DNA from 4 places in the Massilia sp. BHUDP2 genome. Region 2 is predicted to be linked to each of the others. Evidence: predicted binding sites of a transcription regulator. Region 2 holds the regulator's gene; each other region holds the start of a gene.
The links. Region 2 encodes LexA, which represses DNA repair genes until DNA is damaged. Its sites were predicted from a motif close to ACTGTATNNNNATACAGT; they were not measured.
Positions count from the first base shown of each region.

Region 1 (7,367 bases), 640 kb from region 2:
CGCGCCCAGCGCCGCGCCAGGCTGGCAGGCAGCCAGGGATGGCGGCGTTCGAGCGCGGCCACCCAGGCGTCGAATTCGAGCACGGCGCGGCTGTTTGGCACGCTGCCGAACAGGTCTCCACCTGGCAGCACGGCCTGCGCCGTCCATCCCGGCCGGGTGTGCCCGAGTGCGCCGGAGATCCAGTCCGCCGCTTCCTCGGCCAGCTTGCGAAAGGTGGTGATCTTGCCGCCGAAGACGGACAGCAGGGGCGCGCCCGCCGTATCGCGCCCGAGCAGGTAGTCGCGCGTGGCCGCGCTGGCGCTGGCGGCGTCGTCTTCGAGCAGCGGGCGTACGCCCGAGTAGGACCAGACGACGTCCGCGGGCGCGACCTGGCGCCGGAAATAGCGGTTGGCGAGCTCGCACAGGTAGGCGGTCTCGGTGCCGGCGATCGCCACCCCGTCCGGGTCGCCCTGGAACTCGAGGTCGGTGGTGCCGATGAGGGTGAAGGCGCCTTCATAGGGCATCGCGAACACGATGCGCCCGTCGGGGTGCTGGAAGATGTAGGCGTACTGGTGCTCGAACAGGCGCGGCACCACGATGTGGCTGCCCTTGACCAGGCGCAGGCGGCGCGCGGGAGCGCTGCCGGTGGCGATCTGGGCCACCCGCGCGGCCCAGGGCCCGGCCGCGTTGACCAGGCAGCGCGCCTTGACCCTCAGCCTGCGCTCACCGCGCACCAGCGTCGCCGTCCAGTACTGCGGGTGGCGCTCGAAGGCGGTGCAGCGCGTGTGCGTCAGCACGGTGGCGCCGCGCTCATGCGCATCGAGTGCATTCAGCACCACCAGCCGGGCATCGTCGACCCAGCCGTCCGAGTACTCGAAGCCGCGTGTAAAGCTGGGCTTGAGCGCGTCGCCGGCGCGGTGCCCCGCCAGCTCCACCGCTTTTGAAGCGGCCAGGAAGCTGCGCGGCGCCAGGCGGTCATACAGGAACAGGCCGGCGCGGATCAGCCAGGCCGGCCGCTGCGTGGCGTCGTGCGGCATCACGAAGCGCAGCGGATGCATGATGTGCGGTGCGCTGCACAGCAGGGTTTCGCGTTCACGCAGCGCCTTGCGCACCAGGCTGAACTCGCGGTGCTCGAGGTAGCGCAGGCCGCCGTGGATCAGCTTGCTCGAAGCGGAAGACGTGTGGGACCCGAGGTCGTCCTTGTCGCACAGGAGCACCTTCAGGCCGCGCCCGGCAAGATCTCGCGCAATTCCCGCGCCATTGATGCCGCCGCCCACGACCAGCACGTCGCATTCCAGCTGGGTGTCCTCGTTCATGTCGCCTCCCGTCTGCGGGCCGGGCCCGCCTAGCCGGTCCAGTGTAGGCACTCGGCAGTGGAGCATCTTTGCTTGTATCAATTATGCGGAGAATGGACCCGCCGGTGTGTAAAATCGGCGCATGCACAACTCATCCAGCGCCGACGTGCGTGCCTGGGTCCGCATGCCTTCCGGTAAGCGCCTGGACCTGCTCAACCCGACTCCCTTCGACTGGGACGACGCCGACCTGGCGCTGGGCCTGGCGCGCACCTACCGCTGGGGCGGGCATTCAGCCTGGCCGCTGCCCCTGTCGGTGGCCCAGCACTCGCTGACCGTGATGCTGCTGCGCCGCGCCATCGCTCCCCCGCCCACGCCCCTGCAGGAGCTGCGCGAGCTGCTGCACGACGCCGAGGAAGGCCTGCTCGGCTTCGATGCGATCTCGGTGATCAAGCCCTTCCTGGGCGAGGGCTTTCGCGCGCTGACCCTGCGCCTGGAGCAGATGGTCTTCCTGCGCTACGGCCTGCCGGCCTGGACCGAGAAGGAGCACAGGCTGCACAAGCAGGCCGACCGGCTCGCGGCGGCAAGCGAAGCCGTGCACGTGACCGGCTGGACGCCGGACGAAGTCAAGCGCACGCTGAAGATCCGCGCCGACGTGCTGGACCAGGACCCGCTGGTGCCCTATTTCGGCGGCACGCCCTGGGAACCGTGGCCCCCTGGCCTTGCTGCAGAACGCTTCCTGGCCGAGCTGGATCGCCTGAAGCGGGCCTGCGCCAACGCGCCTGCCTGATCCCGCAACACGGGCTTTCTACACCAGCTTGCAAAGCTGGGCTGCAACTCGGCGTCGAATCTTGAGGAAACTCAAGCTTCGCACGTAAGCGATTGATTTCATGGGAAGTTCTTCAATATCCACAAGAACTGTGGATAAAGATGTGGAAAAGCACTACTTGACAAGCTGAAAGTCCAGTAATGATGCGGGTTTCAACAAATTGCCCGTTCCGCAGGCAAATTGAAAAACTCTAAAAATCAATGACTTGCACGCGCCCCACTTTTGTGCAGTGCGGGGGTCTGGGGCATATTCCTACAAAATCGCCGCACGGGGGATAAGTCCTCAACGTGTGCCGATCTTCGCTCATTTCCACGCGTTCCGAGCGCGCTCCCGCACCAGCATGCGCACGCTCTCCGGTACCGGCTTGCGCAGCTGCTGCGTGTCCGCGCTGAGCCAGGTCGTCTCCTCGAAATGCTTCAGCATGGCCGGGGTGATGAAGCGCGAGCGGGCCGCGTAGACGTGGCGGTCGCCCATCTGGGCCTGCTGCTTGATGAAGAAGCGGTTCGGCAGCACCAGGTGCAGGTGTTCGCGGGCGCGCGTCATGGCCACATAGAGCAGGCGCCGCTCTTCTTCGATGTCGTCGTTGTTCCCGGTACTCATGTCCGACGGAATGCAGCCGTCCACCACGTTCAATACCGTCACCGATTTCCACTCCTGTCCTTTGGCGGAATGGATGGTCGACAGGATCAGGTAGTCTTCGTCGAGCAGCGGGCTGCCTGCGCGGTCGCTGGTGGCTTCCGGCGGGTCGAGCGTGATCTCGGCCAGGAAGCTCTCGCGCGTCGCGTGCCCGCCAGCCAGCGCGCTGAGCTGCTCGACGTCGGCGGCGCGCACCTGCGCGTCGTCGTACATGCGTTCCAGGTGCGGCAAGTACCATTGCTTGACCAGCTCGATGTCGGCCGGCCAGCGCAGTCCCGGCGTGCGCAGGCGCCGGTACAGTGCGCTAAAGGCGGCCCAGTCCTCGAGACTCTTGCCCGGCGCGGCGAAGGCTTCCACCGCCGCCAGCGGGTCGGCGGCCTCGCCCACCGCATCCAGCAGGCGGGTGGCGGTCGCCGGGCCGATCCCCGGGATCAGCTGGGCCACGCGAAAGCCCGCCATGCGCCCGTTCGGGTTCTGGGCGAAGCGCAGCACCGCCAGCACGTCCTTGATGTGGGCCGCTTCCAGGAACTTCAGGCCGCCGAACTTCACGAAGGGGATGTTGCGACGCATCAGCTCGAGCTCCAGCGCGGCGCTGTGGCTGGCCGCGCGGAACAGCACCGCCTGCGATTTCAGGGCGATGCCGGCTTCGCGGTGTTCCAGGATGCGGCGGCAGGCCCAGCGCGCCTGTTCGGCTTCGTCCGGGATCAGGACCAGTTGCGGCTTGAGGCTGGAGGCCTTGTCGGTCCACAGCGTCTTGGCGTGGCGTTCGCGGGCGGCGGCGATGACGGCGTTGGAAGCGTCGAGGATCGGCTGGGTCGAGCGGTAGTTGCGTTCCAGCGTGATGACTTCGGCGGGCTGCGAGAACTGCTTCGGGAAGTCGAGGATGTTGCGCACGGTGGCGCCGCGGAAGGCGTAGATCGACTGGGCGTCGTCGCCGACCACCATCACGCCCTCGCCGCCGGGCTTCATGCCGGTGATGATCGCCGCCTGCAGGTGGTTGGTGTCCTGGTACTCGTCGACCAGCACGTGGTCGAAGCGGGCGCCCAGCTCCGGGCCCAGCTCCGGGTCGCTCGCCATCTCGGACCAGAACAGCAGCAGGTCGTCGTAGTCCAGCACGTTCTGCTCCTGCTTGGCGTCGACGTAGGCGCCGAACAGGGTTTTCAGCTGCCCTTCCCACTCGCTGCACCAGGGGAAGGTGGACTGCAGCACCGCCTCCAATGGCTCGCGGCTGTTGACCACCCGCGAATAGATCGACAGGCAGGTGCCCTTCAGCGGAAAACGCTTTTCCGTATGCGACAGGCCGATTTCGTGGCGCACCAGTCCCATCAGGTCTTCCGAGTCGCCGCGGTCGTGGATGGTGAAGGATTCGTCCAGGCCGATGCGGCCGGCATACTCGCGCAGCAGGCGGGCGCCGATCGCGTGGAAGGTGCCGGCCCAGGGCAGGCTCAGCTGGGCCGCGTTGGCGCTGCCGCCCTTGCCGAGCAGGCGCTGCAGCACGCCGCTGGCGCGCTGGCTCATCTCGCCCGCCGCACGCCGCGAAAACGTCAGCAGCAGGATGCGCTGGGGATCGGCACCCAGCTGGATCAGACGCGCGACGCGGTGCGCCAGCGTATTGGTCTTGCCCGAGCCCGCCCCCGCCACCACCAGCAGCGGCCGCACGCTGGCGGCGCCAATGTCGTGCTCGACCGCGGCGCGCTGTTCGGCATTCAGCCCGGCGAAGGGATCATCTGGGGCGGACTGCTGGAGGACGGCGGACATGGGGTGGGCAAGGAAAGGGCGGCTGCAAATGCCATACTGTACATTTATCCAGTTCTCTTGCGCAAGCCTCAAGAAAGCTAGAGTCAAGCCCGCGCACGATTGAATCCACATTTTGCCCGGCGTCAGGTCATGGATTACATGCAGAAGACATGCTAAGTAGTTAATAATTAAAAAGTTTTCCTGATATCCACAAAGTCTGTGAATAACTATGTGGAAAAGCGGGGGCTTGACACGCCGAATGCGGCCATCCGTGCGGCTTTCAACAATTTGCCTATTGGGAAGGCAATCGCGATAGCCCCAGAAATCAAGGGTTTACGCGCAGCTGTCGCGCAAGGGGAACGGACGCGCACAAAGTTATTTTACGGCAATTTTTGTGTATAAGCCCGGCTCGCCTCAGCGTCCAGCGCTGCGCCGTCTCCCGCCTGCGCCGCCTACAATGGCCGCGTGACCAACCACTGTGAGGACGCCATGAGCATGCAACCCGATCCCGACCTGAATCCCGGCGACGAAGCGGAACCCGGTACGCCCGGCGCCGGAGAAGACGTTTGCGAAGCCTGCGCCGGCACCGGCAAGCTGTCCGATGGCCGGCCCTGCTCCAACTGCGGCGGCAGCGGCAAGGTCATGCGGGGTATCGGCGGCGGCTGAGGGCCTATCCCCGCGTGGACAGGCGGGCGCCGGCCCGGCGATAATCCGGGGATGCGCGCTCCGCCTCCCGCCGCCGTCCCCGATCCGGACCGTCCCCGGCCCACTTCGCTGGCCGACCTGTTCGTCTCCTTCACCGTCCTCGCCCTGCAAGGCTTCGGCGGGGTGCTGGCGGTCGTCCAGCGCGAAATCGTCGAGCGCAAGCGCTGGCTGACGCAGGAAGAATTCATCGAGGACTGGGCCGTGGCGCAGATCATGCCCGGGCCCAACGTGCTCAACCTGTCGATCATGATCGGGGCGCGCTGGTTCGGGCTGCCCGGCGCCGCGGCCGCGGTCGCCGGCCTGCTGGCCTTGCCGCTGGTGCTGGTCCTGGTGCTGGCGGCCTTCCACGCGCAGTATGCGGACCATCCCGCGGTGGCCGGCGCGCTGCGCGGCATGGCGGCCGTGTCCGCTGGCCTGATCGCCGCCACCGGCCTGAAGCTGTCGAGCGCACTGGCCAGGAGCCCGATCCCGCTTCCCTGCTCGGTCGGGATCGCGGCGGCCGCCTTCGCCTTGCTGGCCTGGCTGCGTGCGCCGCTGGCCTGGGTGCTGCCCACGCTGGGTGCGCTCGGCTGCGTGCTGGCCTGGCGCAGGCTGCGATGACGGCGGCCCCGCTCGTTCTGGGATGGCACGATTGGCTCGGCCTGTTCGTCCATTTCCTGATGCTGTCGCTGATGCAGTTCGGCGGCGCGATCTCGGTCAGCGCCGACATGCAGCGCTTCCTGGTTGAAGACAAGGGCTGGCTGGCCCAGTCGCAGTTCAGCGATGCGATCGCGCTGGCGCAGGCGGCCCCGGGCCCCAACGTGCTGTTCGTCGCGCTGATGGGCTGGCACCTGGGCATGAACACCGGCAGCTTCGGCGCGGCCCTGGGCGGCGTGGCGCTGACCATGGCCGGCATCCTGCTGCCCTCCTCCATCCTCAACTACCACATCGCGCAGTGGGGACACCGCAACCGCGAGCTGCGCGCGGTGCGCGCCTTCCGCCTTGGCATGGCGCCGATCGTGATCGGCATGCTCCTGGCCACCAGCTGGCTGCTCGCCGGCGCCGGGTCTGGCAAAAGCAATTGGCCGGCCTGGCTGCTGGCCCTGCTATCCTGCCTGCTCATCTGGCGTACCCGCCTGCACCTGCTGTGGATGCTGGGCGCCGGCGCCCTGCTCGGCGCGCTCGGATTCGTCTGACTGGCAAGCTGCAACGCCACAGGGCATACTTGCGGGATTGACCACTCATCCAGCGAACCCATGCTCGAACTTCTCAGCGAACATGCCTGCTTCGGCGGCGTCCAGCGCTTCTACCGCTTCGATTCGACCGCCATCGGCCTGCCGATGCGCTTTTCCGTCTACCTGCCGCCCGGCGCCGAAGGCAAGCGCCTGCCTGTCCTGTTCTACCTCGCCGGCCTGACCTGCACCGAAGAGACCTTCATGATCAAGGCCGGCGCCCAGAGGGTGGCGGCGCAGGAAGGCCTGATCCTGGTCACGCCCGATACCAGCCCGCGCGGCGCCGGCGTGCCCGGCGAGACCGACAGCTGGGACTTCGGGGCGGGCGCCGGCTTCTATGTCGACGCCACCGAGGCGCCATGGTCGCAGCACTACCGCATGTACAGTCACATCCTGGAACTGCGCGAGCAGGTAGTAGCCCAGCTGCCGGCCGACCCGGCCCGGGTGGGCATCTTCGGGCACTCGATGGGCGGGCATGGCGCGCTCATGATGGCGCTGCGCAATCCAGGCCTGTTCCGTTCGGTGTCGGCCTTTGCGCCGATCGCGGCGCCGATGCGCTGCCCGTGGGGCCAGAAGGCCTTCGGCGGCTACCTGGGCGCCGACCAGGCGAACTGGCGCCAGTACGATGCGAGCGAACTGATGGCCGCGATGGACGCGGCGCCCTTCCCGGGCGGGATCCTGATCGACCAGGGGCTGGCCGATAAATTCCTGGCCGAGCAGCTGTATCCGGAAGCCTTCGAGCAAGCTTGCGCCCGTGCGGGCCAGCCCTTGACCCTGCGCCGGCATGAGGGCTACGACCACGGTTATTACTTCATTTCGACGTTTGTGGAAGACCACCTGCGCTTTCACCGCAGGCTGCTTGGCTGAAGACCAGGCGGACACGGCTGCGCCCGCTTGAAATGCTGCGGCCTCCATCCTATAAAGACATTGCCGGCACCCACCGGCACTCTCAGTCCTTATCATGGAGGCCATCATGAA
Region 1 is NZ_JBJUVW010000001.1:1,777,379-1,784,745, reverse strand. It holds gene glpD (glycerol-3-phosphate dehydrogenase) at 1-1,295, opposite strand, end outside; gene ACK6C6_RS08045 (phosphohydrolase) at 1,417-2,061, shown strand; gene ACK6C6_RS08040 (ATP-dependent helicase) at 2,404-4,494, opposite strand; gene ACK6C6_RS08035 (hypothetical protein) at 4,963-5,139, shown strand; gene ACK6C6_RS08030 (chromate transporter) at 5,191-5,778, shown strand; gene ACK6C6_RS08025 (chromate transporter) at 5,775-6,353, shown strand; gene fghA (S-formylglutathione hydrolase) at 6,414-7,256, shown strand; gene ACK6C6_RS08015 (Hsp20/alpha crystallin family protein) at 7,363-7,367, shown strand, end outside.
Region 1: the regulator LexA is predicted to act here: its motif matches at 4,530-4,547, upstream of ACK6C6_RS08040 (ATP-dependent helicase).

Region 2 (7,367 bases):
TGAGCCTTGCGGACCGCGGCCTGGGTGGATTATTTGGATTGGCGCGCGGCATTGTAATCGTGCTGGCCGCCGTCATATTGTGTGGGATGACGTCCATCCCGCAACAGGATTTCTGGAGGAACGCGCTGCTCTCGCCGATGGCGGAAACCGGAGCGCGCACCGTCAAACCATTTCTCCCTGCTGCCCTGGCGCAGCACGTGAACTACTAATCTTTCGTAATCAGCAATCCAGTTTTAGGAGCGCACCATGTGTGGCATCGTCGGCGTCGTCTCGAACAATCCCGTCAACCAGCTTCTGTATGACGCCTTGCTGCTGCTGCAGCATCGCGGCCAGGACGCGGCGGGTATTGCAACCAATCACAGCAGCATGTTCTCGATGTACAAGGCCAATGGCCTGGTACGCGACGTGTTCCGTACCCGTAACATGCGTACGCTGCAGGGCAATACCGGTATCGGCCACTGCCGCTATCCGACCGCCGGCTCCTCGAGCGAGGAAGAAGCGCAGCCCTTCTACGTCAACGCCCCGTTCGGCATCACCCTGGCCCACAACGGCAACCTGACCAACCAGGCCCAGCTCAAGGAAGAGCTGTTCAAGAACGACCGCCGCCACATCAACACCGATTCCGATTCGGAAGTGCTGCTGAACGTGCTGGCCCACGAGATCCAGGAAGCGGCCGACGGCTACAATCTGGACACCGACGCCATCTTCAAGGCGGTGGCGGCGGTGCACCGCCGCGTGCGCGGGGCGTACGCCGTGGTGGCGCAGATCGCCGGTCATGGCATGCTGTCCTTCCGCGACCCGTTCGGCATCCGTCCGCTGTGCCTGGGCGTGAACGAGGGCGAGCACGGCCTTGAGTACCTGGTGGCGAGCGAATCGGTGGCGCTGGAAGGCCTGGGCTTCCGCTTCGTGCGCGACATCGCGCCGGGCGAGGCGGTGTTCATCACCAACGACGGCCAGCTGCACGAGCGCCAGTGCGCCGAAAATCCGTCGCTGAATCCCTGCGCCTTCGAATACGTTTACCTGGCCCGTCCGGACTCGGTGATCGACGGCGCCTCGGTCTACGCGACCCGCCTGCGCATGGGCGAATACCTGGCCGACAAGATCCGCAAGGAGATCCCGGTCGACGAGATCGACGTCGTGATGCCGATCCCCGATTCCTCGCGTCCGGCCGCGATCCAGCTGGCCCTGAAGCTCGGCGTCGAGTACCGCGAAGGCTTCATCAAGAACCGCTACATCGGCCGCACCTTCATCATGCCGGGCCAGAACATGCGCAAGAAGTCGGTGCGCCAGAAGCTCAACGCGATCGCCTCCGAATTCAAGGACAAGAACGTGCTGCTGGTCGACGATTCGATCGTGCGCGGCACCACCAGCCGCGAAATCGTGCAGATGGCGCGCGACGCCGGCGCGCGCAAGGTGTTCTTCGCCTCGGCCGCGCCGCCGGTGCTGTACCCGAACGTGTACGGCATCGACATGCCGACCCGCGACGAGCTGATCGCCCATGGCCGCACCAATGAGGAAATCTGCGCGGAGATCACCGCCGACCGCCTGGTCTACCAGGACGTGGATGCGCTGAAAAAGGCGATCTCGGACGTCAATCCGGCGCTGAAGAATTTCGAGGCCTCCTGCTTCGACGGCGTCTATGTGACCGGCGACGTGACGCCGGAATACCTGGATCGCCAGGAATCGGCGCGCCACAAGGGCGGCAGCAAGGGCGTCGAGGATGCGGCCACCAACCAGCTCAATCTCAACCGTCCGGCCACGGCGGAGTAAGACCATGAGCGAGCAGAAGTACGGCTTCACCACCACCATCCTGCACAACGACCGCAGGAAGAACATCGAGCAGGGCTCGCTGCACAAGCCGGTGCACACGTCGGTGGCCTTCGGCTACAACGATGCGCGCCAGCTGGCCTCGGTCTTCCAGGGCAAGGAACCGGGCTTCCGCTACGGCCGCCAGGGCAACCCGACCGTCGCCGCGCTCGAGGACAAGATCAGCAAGATGGAAGACGGCGTCGGCACGATCTGTTTCGCGACCGGCATGGGCGCCATCGGCGCGCTGTTCCAGGGCCTGCTGAGGGCGGGCGACCACATCGTCTCGTCGTCCTTCCTGTTCGGGAATACCAACAGCCTGTGGCAGACGGTGGCAGCCCAGGGCGTGGCGGTGGACTTCGTCGATGCCACCGAGGTCGCCAACGTGGAAGCGGTGCTCCGGCCCGATACCCGCATGGTGTTCGTCGAGACCATCGCCAACCCGCGCACCCAGGTGGCGGACCTGGCGCGCATCGGCCAGCTGTGCCGCGAGCGCGGCATCCTGTACGTGGTCGACAACACCATGACCACGCCCTGGCTGTTCCGCCCGAAGGCGGTGGGGGCGGGTCTGGTGGTCAATTCGCTGACCAAGTCGATCGGCGGCCACGGCATCGCGCTGGGCGGCGCCCTGACCGATACCGGCCTGTTCGACTGGAGCGCCTACCCGCACATCGCGGCCAACTTCCGCAAGCAGCCGCTAGCTGCCCAGGGCCTGGCCCAGCTGCGCGCCAAGGCCCTGCGCGACTTCGGCGCGGCCCTCGGGCCCGAAGCGGCGCACCACATCGCGGTGGGCGCCGAGACGCTGGCGCTGCGCATGGAACGCACCAGCGCGAATGCGCTGGCGCTGGCGCAGATGCTGGAGCTTGATGAGCGCGTGGCGGCCGTCCACTACCCGGGACTGGCCTCGCATCCGCAGAACGGCATCACGAAAGAGCTGTTCCACGCCGGCGGCTCGCTGATGAGCTTCGAGCTGGTTGATAGTATCGACCCCTTCGACTACCTGAACCGCCTGAAGCTCGGTATCCCGGCCAGCAACCTGGGCGATACCCGCACCCTGGTGATCCCGGTGGCGCACACGATCTTCTTCGAGATGGGCGCGGAGCGGCGCGCCAGCATGGGCATCGCCGAGTCCCTGATCCGCGTCTCGGTGGGCATCGAGGATACCGAGGACCTGCTGGCGGACTTCCGCCAGGCGCTCGACGCGTGAGCGAAACGGCAGCCGAGGCTGCCGTTTTTGTTTCAGCGGTTGAGCCCGGCGCCGGATTGCCGCTATCATGGGATTTCTTTTCATCACACCGATCCGCCCATGAAGACCACGCTGTTCCTTGCATCCCTGCTGCTGTGCGGCGCCGCCTTTGCCGGCGAGCTGGAAGACGCCAATGCCCTGTTCGAGAAGAAGGACTACGCGGGCGCGATGAAGATCTACACCAAGCTGGCCAATGCCGGTAATCCGGCCGCGCAGCAGGCGCTGGGCCAGATGTATTTCTATGGCGAAGCAGGGGAGGTCGACGAAGCCAGGGCCGTCGATCTGTTCAAGAAGTCCGCCGCCAAGGGCAACAAGGTCGCGATCGCCTCGCTCGAACTGATCGAGCAGCGCGTCAAGCGCCGCAAGGACATCGATTACTGGATCAAGGGCTACGACGGCGAAGACCTGAAGTCGGGCGAGTTCCGCTGCACCGCGCCGCGCATTCCCGCGATGTCGAAGGTCAATGCCGACATCGACCGCATCAGCGCGGCCGTGCAGACGTGGCAGGAGTGCTACAACAAGTACGTCACCAACCTGAACGCGTCGCTGCCGCTGACCAAGCGCGTCCCGAGCGACATCCAGAAGCTGATGAACAAGGAGGAGATGGAGAAATCGAATGCCTACCTGGCCCAGCTGCAGGAAAACCTGACCGAGGAAGCGAAGGTGGGTTCGAAGCTGGTGCTGGCGGACTACGCCGCATGGCGCTCGGCGACCGATGCCTATGTGACCGAGCACAACCAGATGGTGAAATCCGCCAAGAAGGATTCCCACTGGGCGGACAAGAAGATTCAATAAGCCGCCGGGCAAGCCGGCGGCTTGGTGGGCGCAGGCTTAGTGCCAGCTGCGCATCAGGCCGACGGCCAGGCCTTCCAAAGCGAACTCGTCTTCCGGGTTCACCTGGATCACCTTGAAGTCCGGATTCTCCGGCAGCAGTTCGACCAGGTTGCCGGTCTTGCGGTAGCGCTTGACCGTGACTTCTTCGCCGAGGCGGGCCACCACGATCTGGCCGTTCTTGGCACTGTCGATCTTCTTGACGGCCAGGAAGTCGCCGTCGCAGATGCCGGCATCGCGCATCGACCAGCCCTTGACCTTCAGCAGGAAGTCGGGGCGCGCCGAGAACATGGCGGCATCGACGGAGTAGGTGGCTTCGACGTGTTCCTGGGCCAGGATCGGCGAACCGGCGGCCACGCGGCCGACCAGCGGCAGCGACATCATGAGGGCCGCAGGCACCATCGGGACCTGTTCGACGGAGGCGCCGACCAGGCGGATGCCGCGCGAGGTGCCCGGGGAAATCTCGATGGCGCCCTTGCGCGCCAGGGCCTGCAGGTGTTCTTCGGCCGCATTGGCCGATTTGAAACCCAGCTCGGCCGCGATTTCGGCGCGGGTCGGCGGGAAGCCGGTGTTTTCGATCGCTTCCTTGATCAGGTTAAGGATCTGTTCTTGCCTTGCAGTGAGCTTGAGCATGGGTGTTTTACGGCATTAGTTGTAAGAGCAGACTGTATTTTTGTACAGTATTCTGATATGCGCAAGGGCAAACACAGGAAAACTGTAAAAAATTTGTGCAGTGCGTCCGCATTCGTGGCGCCGATGCCCGCTTTTCGCCGCCATCGGCCGGGCTGGGCCATGCCATGGGTTCCCATTCACCGGTTTTTCAGGCTATAATCGAAGGCTTTCCCTTCCCACACTCGTCTTGACGCCGAGGTGGGCATTTGTTTAAACGTCCTCAAGGAGTGTTGCATGCGTCATTATGAAATCGTTTTTATCGTCCACCCGGACCAGAGCGAACAAGTTCCGGCGATGATCGAGCGTTACAAGACCACGGTGACCAGCCGCGGCGGTAACATCCATCGCGTGGAAGACTGGGGCCGTCGCCAGATGGCTTACCAGATCCAGAAGCTGCCGAAGGCTCACTACATCTGCATGAACATCGAGTGCGACAACGAGACCCTGGTCGAGCTGGAAACCGCATTCAAGTTCAACGATGCCGTCCTGCGTCACCTGACCGTCAAGATGAAGAAGGCCGAAACCGCACCGTCGCCGATGATGAAGTCGGTCCAGCGCGAAGACGCAGCCAAGAGCCACCGCGCAGAAGCAGCAGCCGCTGCTCCGGCCGCCGCTGCCTAAGTTTTTTCTCGGGAATTCGTAGAACGCAGTGAACCGGTTCCAGCTCATCGCGACCATCGCGGAGCGAGACGTACTGCGTTTCACCCCGGCCGGCGTCCCCATCGTGGGTGCGATCCTGATGCACGATTCGCAGCAGGTCGAGGCCGGAGTGGCAAGGCAGGTCGCGTTTGAAATCCCTGCGCTCGGCGCGGGCGAGATTTCAGGCAGGCTGGAAAGCGCCGAACTCGGCGCCGCCTACCGCTTCGAAGGATTCCTCGCAAGGAAAAACCGCAACAGCAAAGCCTTGGTGTTTCACATCATTGATTTCAGTGCCGCGTAACAGTACTCGGCCTATTTAGATTACAGATACAGGAGCCTCAACATGGCATTCGGTAAAAAGTTCGACAAAAACAAAGCTAAAGAAAAAATGAAGCGCAAGCAGCAGAACCCGCTGTTCAAGCGCAAGAAGTTCTGCCGCTTCACCGCCGCAGGCGTGGAACAGGTGGACTACAAGGACGTCGACACCCTGAAGGACTTCGTCCAGGAAAACGGCAAGATCATGCCGGCACGTCTGACCGGTACCAAGGCGCACTACCAGCGCCAGGTCGACACCGCCATCAAGCGCGCACGCTACCTCGCGCTGCTGCCGTACACCGACCTGCACAACGCTTAAATCGCGGCACGTCAGCTAGATATCCTGGAGAAAAAATATGCAAGTTATTCTGCTCGAAAAAGTCGTCAACGTCGGTAACCTGGGCGACGTCGTCAAAGTCAAGGACGGTTACGCACGTAACTTCCTGATCCCGCAAAAAATGGCACGCCGCGCTACCCAGGCCGCCGTGGCCGAGTTCGAAACCAAGCGCGCCGAACTGGAAAAAGCAGCAGCTGAGAAGCTGTCGGCTGCCCAGGCGCAAGGCGACAAGCTGAGCGGCATGACCGTCACCATCGCCCAGAAGGCGGGCGTGGACGGCCGTCTGTTCGGTTCGGTCACCAACTTCGACATCGCCGAAGCCCTGAGCAAGCAAGGTTTCCCGGTCGAGAAGTCGCAGGTTCGCATGCCGACCGGTCCGCTGAAGACCACCGGCGAATTCCCGGTCGCCGTCGCGCTGCACACCGACGTCGTCTCGGAAATCACCATCGCTGTCGTCGGCGAAGCTGCTTAAGCTGCTGTTGTATAAATGAAAAAGCCGGGTTCGCCCGGCTTTTTTTATTCCTGGAAACTCGCCAATTATTTCAGCCGTGTGACCGGAAACGGTATAATGCCCGCCATGAATTCCCCATCCGATCCGCAAGTCGATTCCCTGCGCATCCCGCCGCATTCCATCGAAGCAGAACAGTCCGTCATCGGCGGCCTGCTGCGCGATAACGCCGCCTGGGACCGCATTGCCGACTTCATGCACGCAGAGGATTTCTACCGCTACGACCACCGCATCATCTTCGAACAGATGATCCGCCTGATCAACGCCGGCAAGCCGGCGGACGTGATCACGGTCTACGAAGCCTGCAACATGCTGGGCAAGGCCGAGGAGGTGGGCGGCCTGCAGTACCTGAACGCGATGGCGCAGAACACGCCGTCGGCGGCCAACATACGCCGCTACGCCGAGATCGTGCGCGACCGCGGCATCCTGCGCAACCTGATCACGGTCGCCGACGAAATCTCGGGCAACGCCTTCAACCCGCAGGGCAAGGAAGTCAAGCAGATGCTTGACGAGGCCGAATCGAAGATCTTCGCCATCGCCGAAACCGGCGCCCGCGGCCAGCAGGGATGGAACCCGATCCAGCCGCTGCTCACGCAAGTGGTCGAGCGCATCGACGAGCTGTACTCGCGCGAGAACCAGGGCGAGATCACCGGCGTGCCGACCGGCTTCATCGACCTCGACCGCATGACCTCGGGCCTGCAGCCGGGCGACCTGGTCATCGTCGCCGGCCGTCCGTCGATGGGCAAGACCGCGTTCTCGGTCAACATCGGCGAGAACGTCGCGATCGAAGCCGGCCTGCCGGTGGCTGTTTTCTCCATGGAAATGGGCGGCGCCCAGCTGGCCATGCGTATGCTCGGCTCGGTGGGCCAGCTCGACCAGCACCGCCTGCGTACCGGCCGCCTGAACGACGAAGACTGGCCGCGCCTGACGCACGCCATTCAAAAGATGAACGACGCCCAGCTCTACATCGACGAGACGCCGGCGCTGAACCCGATCGAGATGCGCGCACGGGC
Region 2 is NZ_JBJUVW010000001.1:1,141,888-1,149,254, forward strand. It holds gene ACK6C6_RS05020 (CvpA family protein) at 1-209, shown strand, start outside; gene purF (amidophosphoribosyltransferase) at 247-1,770, shown strand; gene ACK6C6_RS05030 (cystathionine gamma-synthase family protein) at 1,775-3,013, shown strand; gene ACK6C6_RS05035 (tetratricopeptide repeat protein) at 3,113-3,847, shown strand; gene lexA (transcriptional repressor LexA) at 3,884-4,516, opposite strand; gene rpsF (30S ribosomal protein S6) at 4,790-5,176, shown strand; gene priB (primosomal replication protein N) at 5,205-5,495, shown strand; gene rpsR (30S ribosomal protein S18) at 5,538-5,828, shown strand; gene rplI (50S ribosomal protein L9) at 5,866-6,318, shown strand; gene ACK6C6_RS05065 (replicative DNA helicase) at 6,424-7,367, shown strand, end outside.

Region 3 (7,367 bases), on a different contig from region 2:
ACGCTTGGGATGGCGCTGGCGCGGGCGGACCATGCGCTGTATGCGGCGAAGAGCGGGGGAAGGGATCGGGTTGAAGCGGGGAGGCCGCAGCAGCGGCGGGCTTGAAAAACCTGGAATGCAAAGAAAAGTGGTCCGCGTTGGCGGACCACTTTTCTTTGAGGTGTTCAAAGCGACGGGGCTCGCCCACGTGCCGCGGGCCGCGGATTCGCTTGCAAGCGAATCCCTTCGAGCCCACGGCCCGTGTTCACCCGCAGGGGTGAACACTCTGATAGAAAAGAAAAAGGGTCCGACTTCTCGGACCCCTTCTTTGTAGCTGGCGGAGCGGACGGGGCTCGCCCACGTGCCGCGGGCCGCGGATTCGCTTGCAAGCGAATCCCTTCGAGCCCACGGCCCGTGTTCACCCGCAGGGGTGAACACTCTGATAGAAAAGAAAAAGGGTCCGACTTCTCGGACCCCTTCTTTGTAGCTGGCGGAGCGGACGGGGCTCGAACCCGCGACCCCCGGCGTGACAGGCCGGTATTCTAACCAACTGAACTACCGCTCCGTTTTATTCTTCTTCGTCACTTTGAAAAAGAAAAGGTCCGACGAATCAGACCTTTTCCCTTGATACTGGCGGAGCGGACGGGGCTCGAACCCGCGACCCCCGGCGTGACAGGCCGGTATTCTAACCAACTGAACTACCGCTCCGTTTACTCTGATCAGTACTTCGATCAACCTGCTGAATGTGCTTGGTGGGCGCTGAGAGGCTCGAACTCCCGACCTAATCCTTGTAAGGGATCCGCTCTACCAACTGAGCTAAGCGCCCGGCTTCTCTATTCAGAGGTTTCTGTCCGACGCTTGTCATTGCGTCCGAAGAGGCCCGAATTATAGAGGCTGGAATTCAAGGTGTGCAAGGGTTTTCGAAAAAAATCGACAACTCCAGGAGGATGGGCGCCATTTTCACGATCCCGGCGCTTTTGTGTAAATATCATGCTTCGCTCCGATGAGAACCGCCATGCCCACCGCCCACCCCTTGTTGCAGCACCTGTTCGACGCCGCCCTGGCCGCCGCCGATCCTTATCACCTGGTCGCGCCGCACCTGCCGCCGCCGCCCAAGGGGCGCACCCTGGTGCTCGGCGCCGGCAAGGCGGCCGCGCGCATGGCCGAGGCGGTCGAGCGCCACTGGCAGGGACCGCTCGAGGGATTGGTGGTCACGCGCTACGGCCACGGCGCGCCGACCCGCCACATCGAGGTCATCGAAGCCGGCCACCCGGTGCCGGACGCAGCCGGCGAGGACGCCGCCCGCCGCATGCTGGAAGCCGCCGCCGGGCTGGGGCCGGATGACCTGGTGCTGTGCCTGGTGTCCGGCGGCGGCTCCGCACTGATGTCGCTGCCCGCGCCCGGCATCAGCTTCGAGGAAAAGCGCGCGCTGAACCGGGAGCTGCTGCGCTGTGGTGCGCCGATCGGCGAGATCAATCGCGTGCGCCGGCACCTGTCCGCCATCAAGGGCGGACGGCTGGCGCTGGCCTGCTACCCGGCGCGCGTGGTGACCCTGGTGGTGTCGGACGTGCCGGGTGACGATCCGGCCGTGGTGGCCTCGGGCCCGACCGTGCCCGACGGCAGCACCGGCCTGGACGCGCTCGCCATCCTCGAGAAGTACCGGATTCCTGTATCAGGCGCCGTGCGCACGGTGCTGATGGATGCGCAGCTGGCGGCGCCGCTGCCGGGCGATCCGCGCCTGGCGCGCAACGCCACCCATGTCATCGTCACCGCCCAGCAATCGCTCGATGCCGCGGCAAGCGCTGCGCGCGCGGCCGGCTATGCGCCGCTGATCCTGTCGTCGAGCATGGAAGGCGAGGCACGTGAGGTGGCGCTGGTGCATGCCAGCATTGCGCGCCAGGTCGTACAGCATGGCCAGCCACTGGGCGCGCCCTGCGTGCTCCTCTCGGGCGGCGAAACCAGCGTCACCGTGCGCGGCCAGGGCAGGGGCGGGCGCAATGCCGAATTCCTGCTGGCGCTCGGCGTCGCCCTGGACGGTCTGCCGGGCGTGCACGCGCTCGCCGCCGACACCGACGGCATCGACGGCAGCGAAGACAATGCCGGCGCCTGGCTCGCGCCCGGTACGCTGGCGCGGGCGCGCACCCAGGGACGCGATGCGCGCGCGCACCTGGCGGACAACGACGGCTACGGCTTTTTCGCCGCCCTTGGCCAGCTGATCGTCACCGGCCCTACCCGTACCAATGTCAACGACTTTCGCGCCATCGTCATCGAAACCGACGTGCTGTAAATGCCCTGGCATCTCCACCGGTTTGAACTCGAAGGCCGCGCCCAGCGCGGCCTTTTTATTTGTCTTTAAGCGCGGACAATATGGGCTCCTTCACCTTATCCAAAAGGAAAGGTTTTTAAGATATGTCAACACAATTGTGGCATACGATATTTGCCTGTTTTAACGTTTCGCCGAAGAAAACATGTTTCTAAAGCATGGGTTAGCCGGAGTGTTGTTAATACGCCGAAATTGTCTCCAATTGTCACGCACAGCCTTTTCCTTTCGTATTACGCTGCTTTTCGCCGCATTCAGACGGCACCGGCAATGACCGGAAATCAATGACACAGGCGAGGGTCCTCGCTTGACGGAAAACACACAATAAGGAAGAAACATGAAGCAATCGCATTCGATTCATCCTGCAATGTTGAAGATGTGCGCTGCAATCTCACTCGCATTCGTGGCAGCCACGGCTGGCGCAGCCGAGCAGAAGTTCATCCTGGAGACAGACCGTATCATCGTGAAGTACAAGGATTCGGCGCCGGCTGCCAAGGGCCTGGCCCGCGCCGCCGAAGTCAAGGCCGACCGCAAGGCCAAGCTGGCCCGTGCAGGCCAGGAGTTCGGCATGACCGTCAGCGAAAGCCATGCGATCTCGACCGGCGCCCATGTGTTCAAGCTCAATGGCCGCAAGCACCTGCAGGAAGTCGAAAAACTGGCCGCCGAAATGATGGCGCGCGACCCGGACATCGAATACGCCGAGCCGGACCGCATCATGACCCACATGGCGACCGCCAACGACCCGTACTATGCCCAGCAGTGGCACTACACGGACGCGACCGGCGGCCTGCGCCTGCCGACCGCCTGGGACAAGTCGACCGGCACCGGCGTGGTCGTGGCCGTGATCGACACCGGCTACCGCCCGCACGCCGACCTGAGCGGCCAGTTCCTGCAGGGCTATGACTTCATCAGCAGCGCCACCATCGGCAACGACGGCAACGGCCGCGACAGCGATGCGAGCGACCCGGGCGACTGGGTTGCGGCAGGCGAATGCTACGCCGGCTCGCCGGCATCGGGCTCGAGCTGGCACGGCACCCATGTGGCCGGCACGGTTGCCGCCAAGACCAACAACAGCCTGGGCGTGGCCGGTGTGGCGTACAACGCCAAGATGATTCCGGTGCGCGTGCTCGGCAAGTGCGGCGGCTATACCTCGGACATCGCCGACGCGATCACCTGGTCCTCGGGCGGCACCGTGACCGGCGTGCCGGCCAACGCCAACAAGGCAAAGGTGCTGAACCTGTCGCTGGGCGGCAGCGGCGCCTGCGACGCCACCACCCAGACCGCGATCAACGGCGCCCGTTCGCGCGGCTCGGTCGTGGTCGTGGCGGCCGGCAACGACAACATGAACGTCAGCAACGCCAGCCCGGCGAACTGCTCGGGCGTCATCGCCGTGGCAGCCACCGGCAAGACCGGCGGCCGTGCTTCCTACTCGAACTACGGCACCCTGGTCGACGTGGCGGCCCCGGGCGGCGACGGCAGCTACAGCGTGATCTCGACCCTGAACTCGGGCTCGTCGACTCCGGGCTCGGACAACTATGCAGGCTACCAGGGCACCTCGATGGCGACCCCGCACGTGGCCGGCGTGGCAGCGCTGATGTTCGCGGCCAAGTCGACCCTGACTCCGGACCAGGTGGAAAGCATGCTGAAGTCGACCGCGCGCGCCTTCCCGGCGACCTGCTCGGGCTGCGGCACCGGCATCGTCGACGCGACCGCGGCGGTGAATGCGGCGATCGGCGGCACCACCCCGCCGAGCGGAACGGTCATCAACGAGACCGAGTCGAACAACACGCTGGGCACCGCCAACCTGGTCTCGACCAGCGGCACCACGGTGAACGCCACGATGTCGAGCTCGACCGATACGGATTACTTCCGTGTCGATCTGCCGGCAGGCAAGACCCTGAGTGCGACGATGACGCCGAACAGCAGCTCCGACTACGACCTGTACATCTACAACAGCGCGGGCACCCTGCTCAGCCGCAGCGAGAACGGCGCCGGCGCGGTCGACAGCGCGAGCTCGGCCAACACCGGCACCACCACCGCCAGCCGCTACGTGCGCGTGGTGTACTACAGCGGCAGTGTCGGCAGCGCCGGCACCTATAACGTGAAACTGAGCTGGTAAGTTCAGGAGGAAGCGGCGCGCTCCCCTGCGCCGCCTTCGTCCGGGAACGCGCGGCATGCCGCGCGTTCTTTTTTTGACGTCTTGCAAGAAAAAACGGATACTGTATGGAATAACAGTAGTCGGCCCTGCCGTCACCTGCCGTCGTCCATGTGAATTCTCCGCTCCGTAAAATCATCCATTGCGACTGCGACTGTTTCTACGCATCGGTCGAGATGCGCGACGACCCGTCGCTGCGCGGGCGTCCGCTCGCGGTCGGCGGCCGCCCCGACCAGCGCGGCGTGATCGCCACCTGCAACTACGAGGCGCGCCGCTACGGCATCCATTCGGCCATGGCCACCGCCCAGGCCATGAAACTGTGCCCGCAGCTCCTGGTGATTCCGCCGGCGATGGAAAAATACCGCATCGCCTCGCGCCAGATCATGGACATCTACCGCGACTACACCGAGCTGGTGGAGCCGCTCTCGCTCGACGAAGCCTACCTCGACGTCAGCGACTCGCCGCACTGCAAGGGCAGCGCCACCCTGATCGCGCAGGAGATCCGGCGCCGCATTTTTGACACCGTCGGCATTACTGCCTCGGCCGGGGTGGCGCCGAACAAGTTCGTGGCCAAGATTGCCAGCGACTGGAACAAGCCCGACGGACTGTTCCTGGTGCGCCCGGAAGAGGTGGATGCTTTTGTTGCCGCGCTGCCGGTCAAGAAGCTGTACGGCGTGGGCAAGGTGACGGCCGAGAAGATGCACCGGCTCGGCCTGCAGACCTGCGCCGACATGCGCCACTGGAGCATCGAGCGGCTGACCGAGCATTTCGGCAGCTTCGGCTACCGGCTCTACAAACTGTGCCGCGGCATCGACGAGCGCGCGGTGAACACCTCGCGCGAGCGCAAGTCGATCAGCACCGAGGAGACCTACACGCCGGACGTGCCGAACCTGGACGCCTGCCTGCGGCTGCTGCCGGATCTGTACGAGCACCTGCTGGGCCGCATCAAGCGCAACGGTGCCGAAAAATTCATCAACAAGCTGTTTGTGAAGATCAAGTTCTCGGACTTCCAGCAGACCACGGTCGAGTGTGTTGGCTATGCGCCACATATCCCGACCTATGCGCGCCTGATGGAAACCGGCTGGGCCCGCCACAGCCGCCCGGTGCGCCTGCTGGGTGTCGGCGTGCGCCTGAGCGATACCGAGACGGTCGAGCAGCTGCGCCTGTTCGACGACGCGTTGCCGGCCGCGATCGTCGAGGCAGTTGGCGACTCGTCAACAGATTAATTTTTTCCCCGTGCTGCCAGCCGCAATTTCCGCTGAGCAGCGTAGAATGTCGTTCCCTTGAAATACTGAAACAATCGGATAACAGCGTATGTGGTTCAAGAATCTCCAGATTTATCGCCTGCCCGCCCCCTGGGCATTCAACCCGGAACAGATGGAAGAAGCCCTGCAGTCGCAGGCTTTCACGCCCGCGAGCAGCAATGAACTGCTGCGCCAGGGCTGGGATTCGCCACGCGGCAACGGCAAGCTGGTCCACGTCGTCAACAAGCAGATGCTGATGATGCTGGGCACCGAGAAGAAGCTGCTGCCGAGCTCGGTCATCAACCAGGTCGCCAAGGCCAAGGCCGCCGAGCTGGAAGAGCAGCAGGGCTTCCCGCCGGGTAAGAAGGCAATGAAGGAACTGAAGGAACGCGTGGCCGACGAACTGCTGCCGCGCGCCTTCTCGATCCGCAGCAACGTCTGGGTCTGGATCGACCCGGTCAACGGCTGGCTCGTGGTCGATGCCGCCAGCCCGTCGAAGGCGGACGACGTCATCAAGCTGCTGCTCAAGGCAGTGGACCGCATGCCGCTCGAATCGCTGCGCGTGCAGCGCTCGCCGGTGGCCGTGATGACCGGCTGGCTGGAAGCGGACGAAGCGCCCTACGGCTTCACCATCGACCAGGACACCGAACTGCGCGCCACCGGCGAAAGCCGCGCCGCCGTGCGCTACGTGAAGCACACGCTGGAACCGGACGACATCCGCCGCCACATCGCCGCCGGCAAGCAGTGCACCCGCCTGGCCATGACCTGGAACGACCGCATCAGCTTCGTGCTGACCGAGTCGCTGGCCATCAAGGGCGTCAAGCCGCTGGACGTGATCAAGGAAGGCGAAGCGGTCACCTATAGCGACGACGAGCGCTTCGACAACGACATCACCTTGATGACCGGCGAACTGGCCAAGCTGATGGCGGACGTGGTCGAGGCGCTGGGCGGCGAAGCCAAGGCCTAAGCAGGCCAGCAGCGCCCCTATATTCATTAGCCCGTAAACGTCGTTCCCGCGCAGGCGGGAACCCAATTTTGCAAGCGTTTCGGTAGCGCACGCAGAACTTGGATTCCCGCCTACGCGGGAATGACGTCTTTAAGCTAACTCACTTCGCTCCTGCCATCTCCTCGCTGGTCGACGGCTCATCCCCCTGTTCCGGCTTGCCGCTCGAGTAGGTCGGCCCCGACCGGTTCTGGTGCGGCGCCGGCTTGCCCGGCAGCGGCGGCAAGGCCTTGGCCTGTTCCAGGTCGATGCCCGCCACCTCGGCCACGCGGCGGCCGTAATCCTCGTCGCAGTGCCACAGGTGCCACACCATGCGCAGCTGGATCGGCGCCGGGCACTTCTTCAGGTCGCCACCCACATTGTTGACCAGGTCGTCGCGCTCCCAGTCCTCGAACGTGCGGTAGCGCGCCCCCGCCTGCGCGTAGTCGTCCATCGTGCGGGTGGTCTGGTAGCGGCCCAGGTGGCCCTCCACGTACTGGTTGTATTCCTTCTCCGGCTTCGGCGCTTCGCTGTAGCCGCCCATCAGGCTCGGCTCGTAGTTGATGTGCTTGTCCTGGCCGCGGCCGTCCACGTAATAGGTCATCTGGCCGTCGCGCTGGTTGGTGCGCGCCGCCGCGCCTTCCTGCGGCTGGTTGATCGGCAGCTGCAGGTAGTTCGGGCCCACCC
Region 3 is NZ_JBJUVW010000003.1:976,063-983,429, forward strand. It holds gene ACK6C6_RS21135 (GGDEF domain-containing protein) at 1-105, shown strand, start outside; tRNA gene ACK6C6_RS21140 (tRNA-Asp) at 468-544, opposite strand; tRNA gene ACK6C6_RS21145 (tRNA-Asp) at 611-687, opposite strand; tRNA gene ACK6C6_RS21150 (tRNA-Val) at 730-805, opposite strand; gene ACK6C6_RS21155 (glycerate kinase) at 995-2,266, shown strand; gene ACK6C6_RS21160 (S8 family serine peptidase) at 2,703-4,418, shown strand; gene dinB (DNA polymerase IV) at 4,568-5,680, shown strand; gene ACK6C6_RS21170 (recombination-associated protein RdgC) at 5,769-6,665, shown strand; gene ACK6C6_RS21175 (catalase) at 6,805-7,367, opposite strand, start outside.
Region 3: the regulator LexA is predicted to act here: its motif matches at 4,518-4,535, upstream of dinB (DNA polymerase IV).

Region 4 (7,367 bases), 1.1 Mb from region 2:
GGCCCTTGACCATGACCGAAAAGGCTTCGTGCTTGGACGCTTCGTCCGGCACCCGCAGCACGTACGAGGGGTGGTAGATGGTCACCAGCCAGCAGCCGTCGATGCGGACCGGCTTGCCGAGAAAGTCCTTCAGCGCCACCGTGCCCTTGCGCATGACGGACTTGAGCGCCGTCGCGCCCATGGCCACGATCACCTTCGGCTTCACGGCCGCCAGCTCCTTCTCCAGCCAATAGTGGCAGGCCTCGATCTCGCGCTGGACCGGGGTCTTGTGCAGGCGGCGCTTGCCGCGCGGTTCCCACTTGAAGTGCTTGACGGCGTTGGTGAGGTAGATGGCCTTGCGGTCGACCTCGGCCTGGGCGAACACCTGGTCGAGGAGTTTACCGGCCGGGCCGACAAAGGGTTTGCCGGCCAGGTCTTCCTGGTCGCCCGGCTGCTCGCCGACGATCATGATGGGCGAGCGTTTCGAACCTTCGCCGCCGACCGCCTGGGTGGCGTACTGCCACAGCTCGCAGCGCCGGCACTCGTCGAGTTTCGACGGCTGCTCGCGGTCCGGCTGCGCGGCTTCGGCGCTGATCGGGATGGTGGCGCCGCTCTTGCGGCCCACCGCCTCGACCTGCCCGATCTTGCGCGCCCCGAGTTCGGCCTGGCTCACCAGCGAAGGCACGATCGCGCCTTCCGGCAGGTTCTTCCAGAAGCGCGAAGGGATGTGGCTCTGCATCAGCTGGGCGTTGACGCGCGCCGGGTTGAAGATGCTGCGGTAATAGGTGAGCCAGAGCGCCTCGCCGGCGTCATCCAGCTCGGCCGCGCTCGACATGAGGGGCCCGGTATTGTGCAGGGTGTGGCCGTCCCACAGCACGCTGGCCTCGGGCGTGGCGATCATCCAGCTGACCTTGCCCATGCGGGCCACGAAGTGTTCGGCCACCTGGGGCAGCACGTCGTGGCGCGGCTCGAACCAGGCGACGAAGCGCGGGTCGCCCGCATCGAGCGGACGCTCGCGGAATCGGATGTAGGCATGCATGTCGTGCTCCTCGCGGCGCACCGCCTTGACCATGCCGTGCAGGCGGCTGCCGTCCGGATCGGCGGGCGACTGCACATCGTGCTCGCCATGCGTCCAGCGCCACAGCACGCGGTACAGGAAAGCCCAGCGGTCCGGGGCGCGGAAGCACGCGGCTTTCTGCAGCATCTCCAGCAGCGATCGCGGCACGCGTGCGGCCGGCGGTCCTGGCGATTGCGCTTCTTGCAATCGGGTGCCGCCATTATCGATCGGCCCGGGCACGGCCGGCGCACCCGAGAACAGGTCGCTGCCGTCTGGCGTGCCCCAGCTGGCCGCCTCGGGCGGCACGCCGGCCTTGAGCAGCGCACGCGCCGCGTCGCGCCATTCGGCAAAGCTGTGCACCGCCGGCGGCTGGCCGCCCGTTCCAGCGCTGGCGGCGGCGTCGTTCATGCCGCCTGCAGTTCCGGCCACAGGTTCATCTGCTCGGGCGCGTCGGCCAGGTGGCGCCGGAGGAGGTGGGAACTGGCCGCGCCTTGAACCGGCTTGTAGTCGGCCGTGACGATGAAGGGCGCCAGCTTCTTCATGCTGCAGCGCAGGCGCGACAGGTCTTCCCAGCGGATGCGGCGGATGCGGCGCAGCTCCACGATGCGCTTGGCGTTGCGGATGCCGATGCCGGGCACGCGCGCGATCATGGTTTCGTCGGCGCGGTTCAGGTCCATCGGAAAATGCTCGCGGTTGGCGAGCGCCCAACCCAGCTTGGGGTCGACGTCGAGCGCCAGGTTGCCGGATTGGGGCATCAGCTCGCCTGCGGTAAAGCCGTAGCCGCGCAGCAGGAAGTCGGCCTGGTACAGGCGGTGCTCGCGCAGCAGCGGCGGCGGAGCCGCCGGCACGCTCTTCGGGCTTTGCGGAATCGGGCTGAAGGCCGAGTAGTACACGCGCTTGAGTTTATAACTGCCGTAGAGCGTTTCGGCGGTGTTCAGGATGGTGTGGTCGTCGCTGGCGTCGGCGCCGACGATCATTTGCGTGCTCTGCCCCGCCGGCGCGAAGTTCGGCGCCTTCGGTTCCTCCGCCTTTTCATCGAGCTTGCGGCGGATCGAGCCCATCGCCAGCTTGATGGTGTGGACGTTCTTTTCCGGCGCGAGGCGGGTCACGCTGTCGTGGGTCGGCAGCTCGATATTCACCGACAGGCGGTCCGCCCAGCGCCCCGCCTCTTCGATGAGGAGCGGGTCGGCGTCGGGAATGGTCTTGAGGTGGATGTAGCCGCGGAACTTGTGTACTTCTCGCAGCTGGCGCGCCACCGCCACCAGCTGCTCCATGGTGTAGTCGGCCGACTGGATGATGCCCGAGCTCAGGAACAGGCCGTCGATGTAGTTGCGGACGTAGAAATCATGGGTGAGCTTGACCACCTCTTCGACCGAGAAGCGCGCGCGCGGCACGTTGGAGCTGCGCCGGTTGATGCAGTACTGGCAGTCGTAGATGCAGAAGTTGGTGAGCAGGATCTTGAGCAGCGAGACGCAGCGGCCGTCCGGGGTATAGCTGTGGCAGATGCCCATGCCGGTGGTGGCGCCGAAGCCGTCCTTGTCCTCGGACGAACGTTTCGGCGCGCCACTGCTGGCGCAGGACGCGTCGTATTTCGCGGCGTCGGCCAGGATTTCCAGTTTGTCGTTGAGTTCCATCGCACGCATTGAACTGTATGGGCATACAGTATACTATCGCGCGCGTATGAACAGGCGAGCCGGGTCAACTGTGCACGCCGATTGGCGGTTCAAAGCTGGGACGATACGAAAAAAAGCCCGGTCACGAGACCGGGCTTTCCGTTACAGCAAGCTCAGATCAACGAATCGGCTTGCCGTCCGCATCCACCACGCTCACCTCGCCCCAACCGAGCGAGCGCACGCCCGCCTCGATCTTGCGCAGGTCGCCGATCACCATCCACACGGCCTCGTCCGGCTTGATGAACTTGGACGATGCGCTTGCGAGCTGCTCCGGCTTGAGCGCGCGCACGTTCGACGCATACTTGGTCCAGTAGTCGTCCGCCAGGCCCAGGTTGACGGCGTCCAGGCCTGCCGCCTCGAGCGCCGCGAGGGTGGAAAAGCGGCCCGGCAGGCGCGAGGTCATGTTGCGCATGATGCTCTCGTACTCGGCGCCCACCAGCGGACGCTCGCCCGCCACGCCGCGCAGCTCCTTCTGGACCTCGCGCATGGCCTCGACCGTCTTGTCGGTCTGCACCGGCGCGATGATGTAGAACGGACGCTGGCCGCGCACGTCCGGCAGGCGGGCCTGGGTGCCGTAGCTCCAGTGCTTGTCCAGGCGCAGGTTGCGGTTCAGGCGCGAGGTCGCGATGCCGCCGAAGTTGGTCATCACCGGCTCCATCGCCAGGTCTTCCGGCTGGCCGTTGGCCTGCGACACGTGGGTCGCGACGATGGTCGACTGCGGCGCGTCCGGCTTGTCCACCAGGATCAGGCGCTTGCCCCGGGTCGCCGGCACGGTGGCCATCTGCTTGGCCGGGGCGCTGCCCTGCTGCCACTTGCCGAAGCTCGCTTCCAGCGCCGGCAGCAGCTTGTCCATGGTGGTGTCGCCGGCGACGATGATGGTGGCGCTGCCCGGCTTGAACCAGGTGCCGTGCCATGCCATCAGGTCGTCGCGGCTCAGGCTTTGCACGCTGCCTTCGAAACCGGAGGCCGGCTTGCCGTAGGCATGCTCGGCTCCGTACAGCAGCGACGGGATCAGGCGCAGGGCCAGGCTGTTCGGCTGGGCCTTTTCCTGGCCGATGGCGGCGATGCGGCGGCTCTTCGACAGCGCGAACTGGTCTTGCGGGAAGCTCGGGGTCAAGGCGGCTTCGGCCATCAGGGCCAGCGAAGGCGTCAGGTTGGCGCTGGTCGCCTGCAGGCGCACCAGCGACTGGTCCTGGGAGGTGCCGGTGCTCAGGCGCGCGCCCAGGTTTTCCAGCGCGTCCGACAGCGCGAAGGCGTCACGGTTTTTCGTGCCCTTGTCCAGCAGGTCCAGCGCCAGCGACGCGGCGCCGGCCTTGGCGGCGGTGTCGGAAGCCGCGCCGGCATCGACCGCCAGCGAGACGTTGACGATCGGGGCGGTATGACGTTCGAGCAGCACGACCTTCAGGCCGTTCTTCAGCTGGGCGCGCTGCAGCGCCGGGAACTTGACGTCCGGCGCGTCGCCCAGCGCGGGCAGCTGCTTGCGGTCCAGGGTCGACTTGGTGGCGGCCAGCTTGGCCGAAGGGCGCACCGTCATGGTGTAGTGGTTGGCGCGCAGCCAGCGGTTGGCGGCGGTCTTGACGTCCGCCGGGGTGCTGGTGGCGAACAGCTCGAGACGGTCGAGGTAGGCGTCCGGCTTGCCGCCGTAGGTCTGGCTCTCGGCCAGCACGTCGTTGCGGCCGCCCATGCCGCCCACGCGCTCCAGGCTGCGGGCGAAATCGGCCAGGTCGCGGGTCTTCACGCGTTTCAGTTCAGCCTCGGTCGGGCCCTTGTCGAGCAGCTCGGTCACCACGCGCTCCATCTCGCGCTCGACCTCGAGCGGATCGACGCCCGGCTTGACGGTGACTGACAGGTTAAAGGTGCCGCCCAGTTCCGCGTCGTTCACGTAGGCCGACACGCCGGTGGCCATGCCCTTCTCGTACACCAGGCGCTTGTCCAGGCGCGCGTTCTTCGAGCCGGCCAGCACGCCGGCCAGCAGGTTCAGGCGCTGGGTGTCGGCATCCTTCCACGAAGAGGTATGCCAGCTGCGGTAGATGCGCACCTGCGGCACATGGTCTTCCATCTCGTCGCGGATGTTGCGGTCCAGCTGGGGGATCCATTTCTCGGTGCGCGGCAGCGGCGGGCCCGGCGGGATCGCGCCGAAGTACTTGTTTACCAGCTCATAGGCGCGTTCCGGCGTGATGTCGCCGGCTAGCGAGATCACCGCGTTGTTCGGGCCGTAGTAGGTGCGGTACCACTCCTTGATGTCCTCCAGCGAGGCGGCCTGCAGGTCTTCCATGTAGCCGATGGTCGACCACGAGTAGGGGTGCGAGTACGGGTACATCTTGGCCGAGATTTCCATGCGCACGCGGCCATACGGCTGGTTCTCGCCCTGGCGCTTCTCGTTCTGCACCACGCCGCGCTCGCGCTCCAGCATCGCCTGCGAGATGTAGTTGCCCAGGAAGCCCATGCGGTCCGATTCCAGGAACAGGGTGCGCTCCAGGGCCGACACCGGCACGTCTTCGAAGAAGTTGGTGCGGTCGACGTTGGTGGTGCCGTTGCGGTTGTTCGCGCCGAGGTCGTCCATCGCCTCGCGGAAGCCGTGCGGGTAGTTCTCGGAACCGTTGAAGAAGAAGTGCTCGAACAGGTGGGCAAAGCCGGTCTTGCCGCGCTTCTCGTTGCGCGAACCGACGTGGTACCACATGTTCACGCCGACCACCGGCACGCTGTGGTCGGTGTGGACCAGCAGGGTCAGGCCGTTGGGCAGCACGAATTTCTTGTGGTCGATGCTGTAGGCCTTGCGGTCGAAGACGGTTTGCTTCGTGGCGGGTGCGGCGGCGTGGGAAGGCAGGGCTGCTGCGGCTGCGAGACCGAGCAGGAGGGGCAGTGCGAGTTTTTTCATGGCGTCTCGTGGACAGTTGTTGTATGTATGCGTCCCGTCCGTTCGGCGTCGGTTGGACGCGGGGTCGGCACAGCCGACCACCCTACAGGAAACGCCGGGCTTGCGCCAGAGGGCTCAGACGTAGCCTTGCGCCTGCGCCAGCAGCTGCGGCTCCATGCGCGCCGCGATCTTCTTCAGGTAGCCTGACGCGGCGGCCACGCCCGCCCCGCCCGCGCGCTGCAGCCAGGCATAGGCCTCGACCAGGTCGCGCTGCACGCCCTGCCCTGCCGAATACATCACGCCGAGGTTGAACTGGGCGCGCGCATGTCCCTGGCGCGCCGCGCACAGGTACCAGAAGTGGGCGGCTTCATAATCGCGCTCGATGCCCTTGCCGCAGTCGTGGCGCAGGCCCAGCTCGAACTGTGCCAGCGCGTGGCCCTGGTCGGCGGCCTTGTGGAACCAGTCGGTCGCCTCGCTTGGGTCGGCATGCTCGGCGCGGTCCAGCAGCACGCCTACCATGTACTGCGCCGGCGCGTAGTCCTGGTTCGCCGCGCGCCGGTACCACTCCAGCGCCTGTTGCTCGTCGCGCGCCACCCCCACCCCGCCCTCATAGCGCAGGCCGAGGTCGAACTGGGCGCGCAGGTGGCCCTGCTCGGCCGCCTTGCGGTACCAGTGGGCTGCCTGGGCAGGATCCTGCGGCACACCACTACCGGCGTCGAACAGCTGGCCGAGGTGGTACTGGGCCGAGGGCATGCCCTGCTCGGCGGCCTGGCGGTACCAGTGGGCCGCCTGGCTCGGGTCGGCCTCGACGCCCTGCCCGTGCTCGTAGCGCACGCCGAGGTTGTCCTGGGCGCCGGCATGGCCCTGGCTTGCCGCGCGGCGGTACCAGTGCAGCGCCAGCGCTTCGTCGCGCGGCACGCCGTGCCCGCTGTCGTAGATGAGGGCAAGATTGAACTGGGAACTGGCGTGCCCCTGTTCGGCGGCGCGGCCGTACCACAGGATCGCCAGCGCGCTGTCCTGCTCGAGGTCCTGCCCCTTGTCGTAGCGCAGGCCGAGGTTGAACTGGGCCGGCGCGTAGCCCTGCTCTGCGGCCTTGCGGAACCAGTCGACCGACTGTGCCCCGCTGGAGCGCAGGGCGAGGCTGAACTGCGAGCGCGCATAGCCCTGTTCCGCGGCGCGGCGGTACCACTCGGTGGCGGCATCCTGGTCCTGGGGCACGCCCTTGCCGGTCTCGTACATCATGCCGAGGTTGTGCTGCGCGCCCGGTTCGCCCTGGCCGGCGGCCTGGCTGAACCAGTGCAGGGCCTGCTGCACGTCGCTCGGCACGCCCTGGCCTTTCGCATACAGCCAGCCCAGGTTGTACTGCGCCGGCGCATAACCCTGTTCGGCGGCGCGGCGGTACCAGTAGGCCGCCTGGCCATAGTCCTGGCCGACGCCCTGCCCTTTTTGGTACATCACACCGAGGTTGTACTGCGCCAGCTCGAGGTCGGCGCTGGCCGCCATGCGGTACCAGGCCACCGCCAGTTCGTAGTTCTGGGGCACGCCCTGGCCGCTCGCGTACATGAAGCCCAGGCTGTGCTGGGCGCTCGGCACGCCGCGCTCGGCCATGCCCTTCACGCGCAGGAATTCCGCGGTGTGGCGACCTTCGATGTCGCCAGGCTGGGCAGGGATGTCGAGCATGGCGTCCGCTTACGCCTGCACTGCCCGCAGGCCGAACAGCGTCGGCTGGGTGCGCAGCGACTTGATGAATTCGCCCAGCGGGATCGGGCGGTAGTACAGGTAGCCCTGCATCGTCATGCAG
Region 4 is NZ_JBJUVW010000001.1:82,701-90,067, reverse strand. It holds gene ACK6C6_RS00395 (UdgX family uracil-DNA binding protein) at 1-1,444, opposite strand, end outside; gene ACK6C6_RS00390 (putative DNA modification/repair radical SAM protein) at 1,441-2,670, opposite strand; gene ACK6C6_RS00385 (M16 family metallopeptidase) at 2,828-5,587, opposite strand; gene ACK6C6_RS00380 (hypothetical protein) at 5,702-7,246, opposite strand; gene ACK6C6_RS00375 (EAL domain-containing protein) at 7,256-7,367, opposite strand, start outside.
Region 4: the regulator LexA is predicted to act here: its motif matches at 2,683-2,700, upstream of ACK6C6_RS00390 (putative DNA modification/repair radical SAM protein).